DNA from 4 places in the Psychrobacillus sp. MER TA 171 genome. Region 4 is predicted to be linked to each of the others. Evidence: riboswitches for the same ligand, from Rfam matches in the RefSeq annotation. Region 4 holds a riboswitch; each other region holds the start of a gene.
The links. A riboswitch is a leader RNA that binds a small molecule or an ion and turns the genes downstream of it on or off. The one in region 4 is predicted to bind S-adenosylmethionine.
Positions count from the first base shown of each region.

Region 1: it holds a riboswitch for S-adenosylmethionine, as region 4 does, so the genes downstream of both, metA (homoserine O-acetyltransferase MetA) here and M3627_RS07765 (5-methyltetrahydropteroyltriglutamate--homocysteine S-methyltransferase) in region 4, are expected to answer to the same signal.
Region 2: it holds a riboswitch for S-adenosylmethionine, as region 4 does, so the genes downstream of both, M3627_RS14275 (methionine ABC transporter ATP-binding protein) here and M3627_RS07765 (5-methyltetrahydropteroyltriglutamate--homocysteine S-methyltransferase) in region 4, are expected to answer to the same signal.
Region 3: it holds a riboswitch for S-adenosylmethionine, as region 4 does, so the genes downstream of both, metK (methionine adenosyltransferase) here and M3627_RS07765 (5-methyltetrahydropteroyltriglutamate--homocysteine S-methyltransferase) in region 4, are expected to answer to the same signal.

Region 1 covers NZ_JAMAWN010000003.1:247,320-250,468, reverse strand. The annotation lists gene abc-f (ribosomal protection-like ABC-F family protein) at 1-1,538, shown strand, start outside; SAM riboswitch class I at 1,623-1,726, shown strand; gene metA (homoserine O-acetyltransferase MetA) at 1,872-2,780, shown strand.
Region 2 covers NZ_JAMAWN010000016.1:1,408-4,556, forward strand. The annotation lists gene M3627_RS14270 (methionine ABC transporter permease) at 1-531, opposite strand, end outside; gene M3627_RS14275 (methionine ABC transporter ATP-binding protein) at 524-1,549, opposite strand; SAM riboswitch class I at 1,641-1,745, opposite strand; gene M3627_RS14280 (thioredoxin family protein) at 1,785-2,105, opposite strand; gene M3627_RS14285 (toprim domain-containing protein) at 2,116-2,466, opposite strand; gene gcvH (glycine cleavage system protein GcvH) at 2,541-2,921, opposite strand; gene M3627_RS14295 (arsenate reductase family protein) at 2,995-3,149, opposite strand, start outside.
Region 3 covers NZ_JAMAWN010000017.1:68,166-71,314, forward strand. The annotation lists gene M3627_RS14955 (gamma carbonic anhydrase) at 1-56, shown strand, start outside; gene metK (methionine adenosyltransferase) at 269-1,465, opposite strand; SAM riboswitch class I at 1,657-1,774, opposite strand; gene pckA (phosphoenolpyruvate carboxykinase (ATP)) at 1,993-3,149, shown strand, end outside.
Region 4 covers NZ_JAMAWN010000006.1:82,825-85,973, reverse strand. The annotation lists gene M3627_RS07780 (DUF3169 family protein) at 1-126, shown strand, start outside; gene M3627_RS07775 (DUF6019 family protein) at 141-323, shown strand; gene M3627_RS07770 (hypothetical protein) at 463-762, opposite strand; gene M3627_RS07765 (5-methyltetrahydropteroyltriglutamate--homocysteine S-methyltransferase) at 863-1,969, opposite strand; SAM riboswitch class I at 2,085-2,187, opposite strand; gene M3627_RS20795 (ABC transporter ATP-binding protein) at 2,260-3,149, opposite strand, start outside.

The DNA of each region.
Region 1 (3,149 bases), on a different contig from region 4:
ATGCAGAGGCAATGGAAAAACTTCTAAAGCAGTATGGAGACATACAAGAAAAATTCACGTTACAGGGCGGATATACGATTGATCCCGAAATTGATAAAGTAGTTGAAGGGCTACAACTAGGTGGTTTTGTAGAACAGCCATTTTCAAGTTTAAGTGGTGGAGAGCAAACGAAAATAATGCTTGGACAGCTACTATTAACCAAGCCAGACCTTTTACTGTTGGATGAGCCGACTAATCATTTGGATTTGTTTGCAATAGAGTGGTTAGAGGAGTATTTAGTTAGTTATACAGGTACAGTTGTTATTATTTCACATGACCGATATTTTTTAGATAAGGTAGTTACAAAAGTTGCAGATCTTGAGGATGGTATGCTTACGAAATATCATGGTAATTATTCTTCTTTTTTAATCGAAAAGGAAGAAAAACTTACTCGTGAATTTCAACAGTATGAGGAGCAACAAAAAAAGATAAAGAAAATGAGAGAAGCAATAAAGAGGTTAAGGATTTGGGCTAACCAAGCAGTTCCTCCAAATGCGAGTTTACACCGTCAGGCGAGGAATATGGAACGGGCATTAGAGCGGATGGAAAAGGTTCGTAAACCTCTAATAGATCCTAAGAAAATGAGTCTATCTTTTGACGCGGCACCCCGAAGCGGAAAAGAAGTTGTCATAATGGAAGAGGCTTTCAAAAGCTTTGGTGAAAAAATGTTATTAAACAGTGCAGAGCTTCATGTATATTGGAAGGACCGTCTTGCAATCGTTGGTAGGAATGGAACGGGTAAAACTACCATTTTGAATATTCTTAGAGGAGTAGAGTTAATAGATTCGGGTGAAGCTCGATTTGGTAGTAATGTGCGCCATGGATATCTTTCTCAACATTTCGAAATAACAGATCCAAAAGCTCGCTTAATAGATATTTTTAGAGCAGAAGTAAATGTGGCAGAAGGAGAGGCTCGACACATCTTAGCGAAGTTTATGTTTTATGGGGCGGATGTTTTTAAAAGAATTGCTGATTTAAGCGGAGGAGAAAGAATGCGACTCCGTCTTGCTCAGCTAATGCATCAAGACATAAATTGTCTCATATTAGATGAGCCAACGAATCATCTTGATATTGATTCACGAGAGGTATTAGAGGAAGCGCTAGATGATTTTACAGGGACTATTATTGCTGTATCTCACGATAGATATTTTCTAAATAAACTATTTCCAAGGACTGCTTGGCTTGAGCATGGCGAGCTTACCACATTTGAAGGCCCTTACGAATGGGCAAGGGAAAAATGGAATGAGTTTTGCTCGAAAGAAAATACTAGGAAAGAAATAATCGAGCAGCCATTAAAAGAAGCAACACCTGCCAAACAACAAAAGGAAATTCCTCTGGAAAAGCGAATAAGTGAGCTCGAAAATGTTATAGGTGAGCTAACTAAACAAATTAGCATAGAGAATGACTGGGAAAATTATGAGGCATTAAGCTTGGAAAAACTTCGGGTAGAGGAGCAATTGGAGCAATTATTGGAGAAATGGCTAGATTTAGCAGAATGACCCGAATACTTTTCAAAATGGGTTGATATAAGTAATAGAGCGTGCTAATATAACTTATTAACGAATAATTTAAATAATTTAATATTCTTATCAAGAGAAGTGGAGGGATTAGGCCCTGTGATACTTCGGCAACCTCTGTTGTACAGAAAGGTGCTAATTCCTAACAAGACGATCTTGGAAGATAAGAGCTAGTTAGCAAATTCCTGCCTCTCTTTTCTTACATGGAAAGAGAGGTATTTATTTTAATAATTGCCTTGCTCCTGTTCGATTTCCTACTTAGTTTGAGGCGAAATCACAGGTGCTCTTGCGCATTTCATTGGGAGGGGAAAGTCATTGCCTATCAATATTCCGAAACAATTACCTGCAGCTAAGCTGTTAAAAGAAGAGAAAATTTTTCTCATGGATCAAGAGCGTGCTTACAAGCAGGACATCCGTCCACTTAACATTATTATTTTTAATCTAATGCCTGAGAAGGAAAAAACGGAGCTTCAGCTATTAAGGCTTCTGGGGAATACCCCAATACAAGTGAATATAACCTTTATGAATACAGCGACGCATGAATCCAAGAATGCCAGCAAAACCCATTTGGATACTTTCTACACGACATTTGATCAAATAAGAGAAAAAAAGTTTGATGGGATGATTATCACTGGTGCTCCAGTAGAACAGTTGCCATTTGAGGAGGTCGATTACTGGAATGAAATGAAGGAAATAATGGAATGGTCTAAATCCAATGTTACCTCCACCTTACATATTTGTTGGGGCGCGCAGGCTGCACTGTATTATCATTTTGGTATAGATAAATTCACACTTTCTCGTAAATGCTCGGGAGTGTATCGGCATATATTAACTGACCAAGTGGAGAATTTAATAAGAGGATTTAATGAAGAGTTTAATGCTCCCGTATCTCGTTACACTTCTGTATCTGAAGAAGAAATAGAAAAGCATGAGCGACTAACTATTTTATCCACTTCGGAGGAAGCAGGTGTGTTTCTTGTAAAATCGAACGACAATAAAATGGTGATGGTCACTGGTCATTTAGAGTATGATGCGCACACATTAGCAGAAGAATATCATAGAGACATAACTAAAGGAATAGATATTGAGATGCCAAAATACTATTTTCCAAATAATAATCCCTCTAATAAGCCATTAAATACATGGAGGGCACATACACATTTATTATTTTCTAATTGGTTGAATTACTATGTTTATCAGGCTACTCCTTATAACTGGGAGTAAAAAGAAAAATTATATATGAGTCAATTTCATAAAAGGCATTTTAAAGATTAAAAGTGAACATTATATATATTGATTGCAGCGGAGGGCGGCGAGGTAAGCAGGGATGAGTGAGACAGATAAAGACGTTACAACCACGCGCGAAATCGATGGGTGATGGCTTATCGCTCACTCCACGGAAAGCGTCCGCAATATGAGCGAAAATCAATAATACTTTATTATTAAAAATCATATAAATTCCATTGTTCTCTTTTAATTATTCGTGTTTTCTATACAAACAGGAATTTTGAAATTGACACATTCAAACTCCTGTTTTAATATTCAGGAGTTTTTTATTGATTTTAGTTTTATTTATTCAAATATTAGGGAAGA
Region 2 (3,149 bases), on a different contig from region 4:
AAGTCCTCCAGCTCCAATAATACCTGCCATCGCTGTGTACCCAACTAGTGAAATACAGGTTACGGTAATACCAGATACTAAGGCGGGCATCGATTCTGGCAATAAAACCTTCCAAATAATTGTAGAAGTTTTAGCACCCATAGATTTAGCTGCCTCTAGTACACCCTTGTCGATTTCTCGTAGTGCGATTAAAACCATACGGGCATAAAATGGAGCAGCTCCAATTACTAATGCAGGGATGGCCGCATTCGGACCACGCATCGATCCCGTCAACAACGTTGTAAATGGTATCAATAAAATGATTAAAATAATAAACGGTATAGAACGGAAAATATTGACTACTCCACTGGTCAACCAGTTTGCTATTTTATTTGCCCATGCTTGGTGTGGACTTGTCAAAAATAATAATAGTCCTAATATTAGTCCAAAGATTGCTGTTAGGACTGTAGAAATTGCAGTCATATAAAGGGTTTCTATAGTGGCTTCCCACATTTTAGGCCAATCAACATTTGGAAATAACGATTCAATCATTGTTGATCACCTCAGTTTTAACTTTTTGCGCGTGGATAAATTCAATTGCCTCTTCCACTGCTTGTTCATTTCCATCTATTTGAAGGATTAGTGTCCCGAACGCTCCACTTTTCGTGTGTGATATATTTCCTTGCACGATGTTTACTTCTAAATCGAACTGTTTGATTAATCTTGAAAGAATTGGTTGCTCTGTAGTATCTCCAACGAAAACGAGCTTAACTAGCTTGCCGTTTGGATAAAGCTTAACTAGATTTTGAATGGTTTGAATTGGCTCTTTAGAATCTGAAATTTGAGAAACGAAACGCTTTGTAATAGGCTGTTGTGGCTTTTGGAATACCTCAAGCACATCTCCCTCTTCTACAACTTGCCCATTTTCCATAACCGCTACTCGGTTACAGATCTTTTGAATAACTTGCATCTCATGTGTGATTAATACAATGGTTAATCCGAGTTTTTCATTAATGCTTACGAGCAAGTCTAAAATGGAGTCGGTTGTTTCAGGGTCAAGAGCTGATGTTGCCTCATCACAAAGCAATACCTCTGGACCATTAGCCAACGCTCTTGCAATTCCTACGCGTTGCTTTTGTCCTCCAGATAATTGAGATGGGTAAGAGTCTCCTCTTCCTTCCAATCCAACAAGGCTTAAAAGCTCCTCTACTCTAGCTTTTCTTTTTTCCTTTGGAACTCCTGCAATTTCTAATGGGAATGCTATATTTTCAGCGACAGTTCGCGACCATAGTAAATTGAAATGCTGGAAGATCATGCTTACTTTTTGACGAAAGCTTCGAAGCTTGTCCTCATTAATAGATGTAATTTCCTGGCCATTCACTGTAATATGACCGTCAGATGGCTTTTCTAGCCCATTCAACAAACGTATTAGCGTACTCTTGCCCGCTCCGCTGTATCCAATAATCCCGAAAATTTCTCCACGCTGTATGTCCAGATTTACACTATCAACTGCAACGATTTCTCCTTGCTTTGTAATAAATCTTTTCGAAACGTCTTTTAAACTAATCAAGTAAATCTGACCACCTTTCCTAATAAAAAACCCCTTCTGCAAAAGAGCAGAAGGGGTGTATGTTATCTATTTAAAATAACGTTCATCCATTCTCTCATTTCCCAAAGCTATAGCTTTGCGTGACTTGGCACCATTTCACTTTCATGACGGTTGCCGGGCTTCAAAGGGCACTTCCCTCCACCTCTCTTAATAAGAGCGACACTATTAAATTGTGTTTTCAACATAACGAATATTATCATAGGTTTTCATCTTCGTCAATAGCCTTTATTGTTTCCAATAAGTAAGGAACTGATTGAAAAGCATAGATTTTCTTTTCCACTTTCCCATGTTTTGTAATAAGAAGACAAGGTACGCTTTCAATTTCCTGTTCTATCGCCAAATCACCTAGAAAATTAATATTTGCCTGACCAATTGGATAGGTAACCATTTCTTTAATAACATTCATCATTTTACTTGCTACCTGACACGTTCCACACATAGGCGTATAGATATAAAACAAGGTAAGTGTTGAATTGTTTTTAGCGCTATCCCATTGTTCTCTAGTCCATTCATTCATACACATCATCCTAAGGTAAAAATTCTTTTTTCACCTTAATATTAACACGTTTTAATATAGATGCCAAAACCTTCGCCGGTGTGTTTGCTACTTCGCCATACGTCGGGTTCGTATACAAATGAATTGCCTCTGGATACTCCTTCCTAACGACCGATCGAATTTGTTCCCCGGATTTGTCTGCATCTAGAAAAGCATAAATCGGCAAGCCATCATAAGGGCTTAATAGCTCCTCCAATTTTACATCGGATATCGTTCCATTAGTACATATAATTTCTGGAGATTCATCGAGAAGGCTTAATAATTGCAGCTTATCAGACCTACCCTCAACGATAATTATTTTATCACTAAATACATGTGCCATTTAGCTTCTCTCCCAACTTATCCTTTCCTTTATTATATGAAAAAAACGCCGATTATTAACCGGCGTTTTCATTATTACTCTGCTATTAATTCTTCGTACTTTTCAGGAGATAATAAGCTGTCCACTTCTGATACGTCAGAAGGCTCAACCACGATCATCCATGCATTTTCATAAGGTGATTCATTAACAAATTCGGGGCTATCTTCTAGCTCAGTATTTACTTCTACTACTTTACCACTGATAGGTGCATATAATTCTGAAACAGTTTTTACGGATTCAACGCTACCAAAAGCGTCTCCTGCCTTGATCTCATCGCCAACTTGTGGAAGTTCAACGAATACGATATCTCCAAGTTCAGATTGTGCAAAATGAGTAATTCCAATACGGACATTTCCGTCCTCATTTTTTACCCATTCATGTTCAGCTGAGTACTTAAAATCTTTAGGTACGCTCATAAATAAACCCCTCTCAAATAATTAATCCATTCTATTTAATATTCACATATTTTCATAGTAAATACAAGGTGCTTTAAGAGGTTTTCCACATGTCTTCAAACTGCTCTTCTTTAAAACCAAGCGTTAGCTTATGTCCATTATATACAAGAGGTCGTTTAATCAATTTTCCATCCGAAGCAAGCAGCTCTAACTGCTCATCCTCCGACATTGTAGGAAGCTTGTCCTTCA
Region 3 (3,149 bases), on a different contig from region 4:
TTATTCATGAGTATGCGGAAAAAGGACAATACTATAAATCAGTAAAACCAATTTAAAAATGTTTAAGAAACTAAAGTATTCTTATATTTTATATAATTTATACTCATTAATCCATTAAGAGTAAACGCACCCAATTATTAATCTCCTTTAAATACACTTAGTTCTCAGATCATCTGTATAAAAGTATAAAAAGAACAGAAGGTATTAAGAGATCAATCTCTTAATACCTTCTGTTTTTATAAGAGGCATTCTGTAATAGAAGACTCTTTTATAGACCAGCCTTTTGCTTTAATAGCTCTGCTTTGTCTGTTCTTTCCCATGGTGCATCAATATCTGTACGTCCAAAATGTCCGTAAGCAGCAGTTTGCTTGTAGATTGGGCGACGAAGGTCTAACATTTTAATAATGCCAGCTGGGCGAAGGTCAAATAGCTCACGGATATAAGTTACCAAATCTGCTTCGGATACTTTACCTGTTTCAAATGTATCAATAGCAATTGATACAGGCTGTGCTACACCGATTGCATAAGCAAGCTGTACCTCACAACGATCAGCAAGACCAGCTGCAACAATATTCTTTGCCACATAACGAGCTGCATAAGCTGCAGAACGGTCTACTTTTGTTGGATCCTTACCAGAGAAAGCTCCTCCTCCATGACGAGCATACCCACCGTAAGTATCTACGATAATTTTACGACCTGTCAAACCTGCATCCCCTTGCGGACCACCGATAACAAAGCGACCAGTCGGGTTGATAAAGTACTTTGTTTCGTCTGTTATTAAATTAGTAGGAACTACTGGTTTAATCACATGCTCTTTTAAATCTTTTTGAATTTGTTCTAACGTTACTTCCGGATGATGCTGTGTGGAAATAACAATCGTATCGATATGAACTGGATTGTTATTTTCGTCATATTCTACTGTTACTTGTGTTTTACCATCTGGTCGTAAGTAATCTAATGTTTCGTCTTTACGAACCTCAGCTAATCGGCGAGCTAATTTGTGGGCTAGGCTAATTGGAAGTGGCATAAGCTCTGGTGTTTCATTACAAGCATAGCCAAACATTAAACCTTGGTCCCCAGCTCCGATTGCTTCAATATCAGAATCAGACATCGAACCTTCTCGAGCTTCTAGTGCTTGGTCAACTCCCATAGCGATATCAACCGATTGCTCATCGATAGCTGTAAGAACTGCTGACGTTTCTGAGTCAAAACCATATTTAGCTCGCGTATATCCAATTTCTTGAATAGTAGCTCGCACTACTTTTGGAATGTCTACATAAGTAGAGGTTGTGATTTCTCCAGCAACTAAAACCAAACCTGTAGTAACTGTTGTTTCACAAGCTACACGAGCGTTTGGATCTTCCGTTAAAATCGCATCTAAGATAGCATCTGATATTTGGTCACAAATTTTATCTGGATGACCTTCTGTTACTGATTCCGATGTAAATAATCGTCTTTGTGTCAAAAAAATTCCCTCCTATGTCCTGCGAGATTTCTCTCAGGAATTGATACGGTACTCATTCCCATGTCAAGCCTATAGTAAACTTGAAGCCGTTTCGGACTTGGCACACAAGGATTTAGGGCGATGTAATATAAAAAAACCTCTCACTCACGTAGTTACATGAGGAAAGGGATTAATATCATAAACACCTTTCACTCTTATCAATCAAGGAATTTCACCTTGTATCAGGTTTGGCACCTTTGTAACGTAAGTATAATTACAGGTTGCCGGGTTTCATAGGGCCTGAACCCCTCCACACGCTCGGAATAAGAGTATCCGTTCAATTCACCATCATACGTATATTAGCAAAATAAGTCAACAGGTAAATTTGTTATTTATTCACAATTACTAAAAAAAATCATTTTTTGAGCTTTAATTAGTGTAGACTATTTAGTTTAATGTGTTATACTATTTCACATATCAACGAAAAATCCTCTTTATGATGTTTCCGTGAAGAGCTAAAAACTTTAAATAAAGGATGGTAATACTATATGAATTCAATCGATACTGTGAGCGAACTGAACGAATTGTTAGCTGGTAACAACATTAGCCTGCAATTATCAGTACCACAATTAGTGGAAAAAGCTACGTCAAGAGGAGAAGCAGTACTAACTTCCACTGGAGCTGTTAAAGCAGAGACGGGCAAATATACAGGACGTTCTCCAAAAGACAAGTATATTGTTGATGAACCTATCTCAAAAGACAAAATCGATTGGGGATCTGTAAACCAACCTATCTCATCTTCGCACTTTGAAGCATTATATTCAAAGGTTATGAACTATTTAAAGGAAAAAAATGAACTATTCGTCTTTAAAGGATACGCTGGTGCAGACAAGGATTCACGTTTAAGCATTCAAGTAATCAACGAATACGCGTGGCATAACCTGTTTGCTCACCAATTATTCATTCGTCCTTCTGAAGAGGAGTTAATATCTCATAAAGCAGACTTCACTGTCATTAGTGCTCCGAACTTCAAAGCAAATCCTGCTGTTGACGGAACTAATTCAGAAACTTTTATCATTGTATCTATGGAAAAACGCATCGTTTTAATCGGTGGTACGGAATACGCAGGAGAAATGAAAAAGTCTATATTCTCTATTATGAACTATTTATTGCCTGAACAAAATATTTTGCCAATGCACTGCTCTGCTAACGTTGGAGAAAAAGGCGATGTAACATTATTCTTCGGTCTATCAGGTACTGGAAAAACTACATTATCTGCTGATGCTGGAAGAAAACTAATCGGTGATGATGAGCACGGCTGGTCTGATAATGGCGTATTTAATATCGAAGGCGGCTGCTATGCAAAATGTATCGACCTAACAAGAGAAAATGAACCACAAATTTTTGACGCTATCAAATTTGGTACTGTTTTAGAAAACGTAGTTGTAGACCCTACTACTCGTACTGCTGATTATACTGATAGCTCTTTAACTGAAAATACTCGTGCAGCTTATCCAATTCAATATATAGATAATATTGTGGATCCATCTGTTGCTGGTCACCCAAATACAATCATCTTCTTAACTGCAGATGCATTTGGAGTATTACCTCCAATCAGTAAGCTTACTAAAGAGCAAGCAATGTATCACTTCTTGAGTGGATTTACTTCTAAGCTTGCTGGTACAGAGCGTGGAATTACTTCTCC
Region 4 (3,149 bases):
GGTATTAGTTTAGCTGTTGCATTTTCTTACTTTAGCGAGCAATCGCAAATTTTTTCTATAGCAGTAATGTGCTTAGTCTTGCTGGTAGTGAACACAAGCTATTTAGTAGTTGTACGCAATAAATAAGGGGGATTTTAAAAATGACAACCGGACAATTGCTTTTATGGATAATAGGTTTATCTATACTTTTATATTTTATTATCAAGTGGGGAGTAAAAAATGGGATTAATGAGTCTATGTTAGTCTCAGAGGAAGCTAGAAGGAAATATCGACAAGAACAAGAAGACAAGGTGCAAAGGTCCATAGACGATTTAAAGAACTAAGATTTCTTATTTCGGTAAGCCACCACCACAGAAATCCAAGCGGCTATGATGGCTTATCTTTTTATACTTGCTCGCTGTTTGTTTATTAAAATAAAAACTGATACCTGTCTATAAAATAAGACAAGTATCAGCAACTTAGTTATCCTGCATGGGACCATGTAGTAGGGGTTCCTGCTTTTGGGCAGTTTGGAAAAGTAGAGCCAGCCTCTAGGAAAGCTTCATCTCCATCTTCATCCACATAGCGACCGGATGTTAATACTTCCTGCCCTGAGCTGTGGGTATGACTTTCAGAGCGTTTCCAATACGTAACTACTTCTGTATCGGGACAGGAAGGGAATTTCGAACCCTTTTCTAAAGTTCTAGTTGTCCCAGACTCACACGTATAATTACCAGTTTCTTCTACGACATCATCTGTTGTATATTCATAAACTTTACTCATCAAACATTCCTCCCATATAGAACTGATATCTTATTTAAATAGATACCCTAACAGGCAAATGTAAAAACATTTCTACTAACGTTATCCACATGTGGGTAAGTCAGTTCCAGACATCCTTTGCTATTTGGACTACATGGCGAATTTTTGCCCATTGTTCCTCTTCAGTTAATATGTTTCCTTCCTCAGTAGAAGAAAATCCACATTGAGGACTTAAGCAAAGCTGTTCTTTTGGTACATATTTAGTAGCTTCTTCGATGCGAGCTTTAACTAATTCTTCTTCCTCTAGGTCCCCATGCTTAGAGGTAATCAGCCCTAGGACAATATTTAAATCCTTTCGATTAACATGTCGTAAAGGCTCAAAACCACCAGAGCGCTCATCGTCAAATTCTAAAAATAAACCATCCACATGTAATCCACCGAATATAGTTTCTGAAACTAACTCATAGCTTCCGCTTGTGATATAAGTGGATCGGAAATTTCCCCGACAAATATGCATGGTCACTAGCATATCGGCTGGTCTTTTAGAAATAGACTCATTAATAGCCCTTGCAGAAAGGGATAAGGCTTGCTCTAGCGATAACCCCCTGTCCTTTAAGGAAGCGAGGCCTTCCTCGGAAAAGGAGGTAGCCCATGAAGTATCATCAATTTGAAGATAACGACAGCCTTCATCATAGATTGCTTGGATAAACCCTTGATAAGCTGTGATTAAGTCAGAAAATAATTCCTCATCATTGTTATACACACCTTCCTCAATTGCAGCTCGGTAATAAAGCATGTTCGGACTAGGAATAGTAAATTTTACAACAGCATCCCCAGCTGCTTCTTTTAAAAACTTGAAATGCTCAATCATGTAATGGGTACTAAAGCCAATCTTTCCTGTCACCTTAATACCATGCGCTTTTGTTTGCACCCCTTTAAATGATAGTCCTTGATCGGTTTCATAAAATTCCACGCCATCTAGTCCGCTTAAAAAATCGAAATGCCACCATTTTCGACGAAATTCTCCATCTGTGATAGAAAGTAATCCAGCTTCCTTCTGTTTTTCTATGAGTTTAATAATCTCTTCATTTTCCACTTGAGTTAGCTGCTCTTGGGAAATTTCTTTTTGTTCAAATTGAGCCCTTGCTTGCTTTAAACGTTCCGGTCTCAGGAAGCTTCCAACGTGATCTGCTTTGAAAGGTGCTTTTACAAGTAATTGATTTGTCATATTAAATTCCTACCTTCTATTTATATTATGTTGCGATTACTACTGTCTATAAAATCAAATAAAAAGAGGGCTCGCTTCATAAGAAGAGAACCCTCAATATATATTGAAGTCATTCTTCTTATCTTCAAGACTTAATGTCTATTGGATTTAGCACCACACCTAAAAGGCTGGTTGCTGAGACATCATAGGGCCAATCCCTCCGTCTCTCTTGATAAGAAATAAAATATTAAATTATCTAAATATAATAAAAATAAGTTTAACATGGGCTTTAAACAATTTCAAGGGCTACCTTACTTAGGGATAGCTACCCAGTGACCGTCGGATACCTCTACCAGCTCAGAATTCTTTAATTGATACTTGTCAGTAACATTAGACTCTTCCATGAGCACACGCTTTTTCTTGGCCTCTACTTTTGGGTCAGGGATTGGAATGGCTGCTAAGAGAGACTTAGTGTACGGATGCTGTGGATTAGTATAAAGCTCCTCACTTTCTGCTAGCTCTACAATTTTTCCAGAATACATGACAGCAACGCGATCACTTATATGTTTTACCATGGACAGGTCATGTGCGATAAATAAGTATGTCAGGCCTAGTCTGTGCTGTAAATCCTCCAAAAGCTCTACAATCTGTGCTTGTATAGAAACATCTAAAGCCGATAGAGGTTCGTCACAGACGATAAAATCAGGCTCAACCGCAAGTGCTCGAGCGATACCTATACGTTGTCGCTGTCCACCAGAGAACTCATGTGGATAACGTAATGCATGCGAGGGCTCTAAGCCTACCAATTCTAGTAATTCCTCTACCCGCTTCTTTCTCTCCTCTGCATTTTTGCTCAGACGATGAATATCTAATGCCTGCCCAATAATGTCTAGCACCTTTAAACGAGGATTTAAGGAAGAGTAGGGGTCCTGGAAGATGATTTGCATATGCCGACGCATCGTTTTAAGCTCATTTTTACTTAAACGATTAATGGCCATTCCTTGATATAGCACATCTCCATCTGTAGGCTCATGCAATCGAAGAATCGCCCGACCGGTAGTAGATTTACCTGAGCCTGATTCTCCTACAAGACCAAGAGTTTCCCCGGGCTTTATAAAGAAGCTAATATCGTCAACCGCTTTTAAGACATTCCCGCGACTTACTTGAAAATGCTGTTTTAAAGATTTAACTTCCAGCAGTG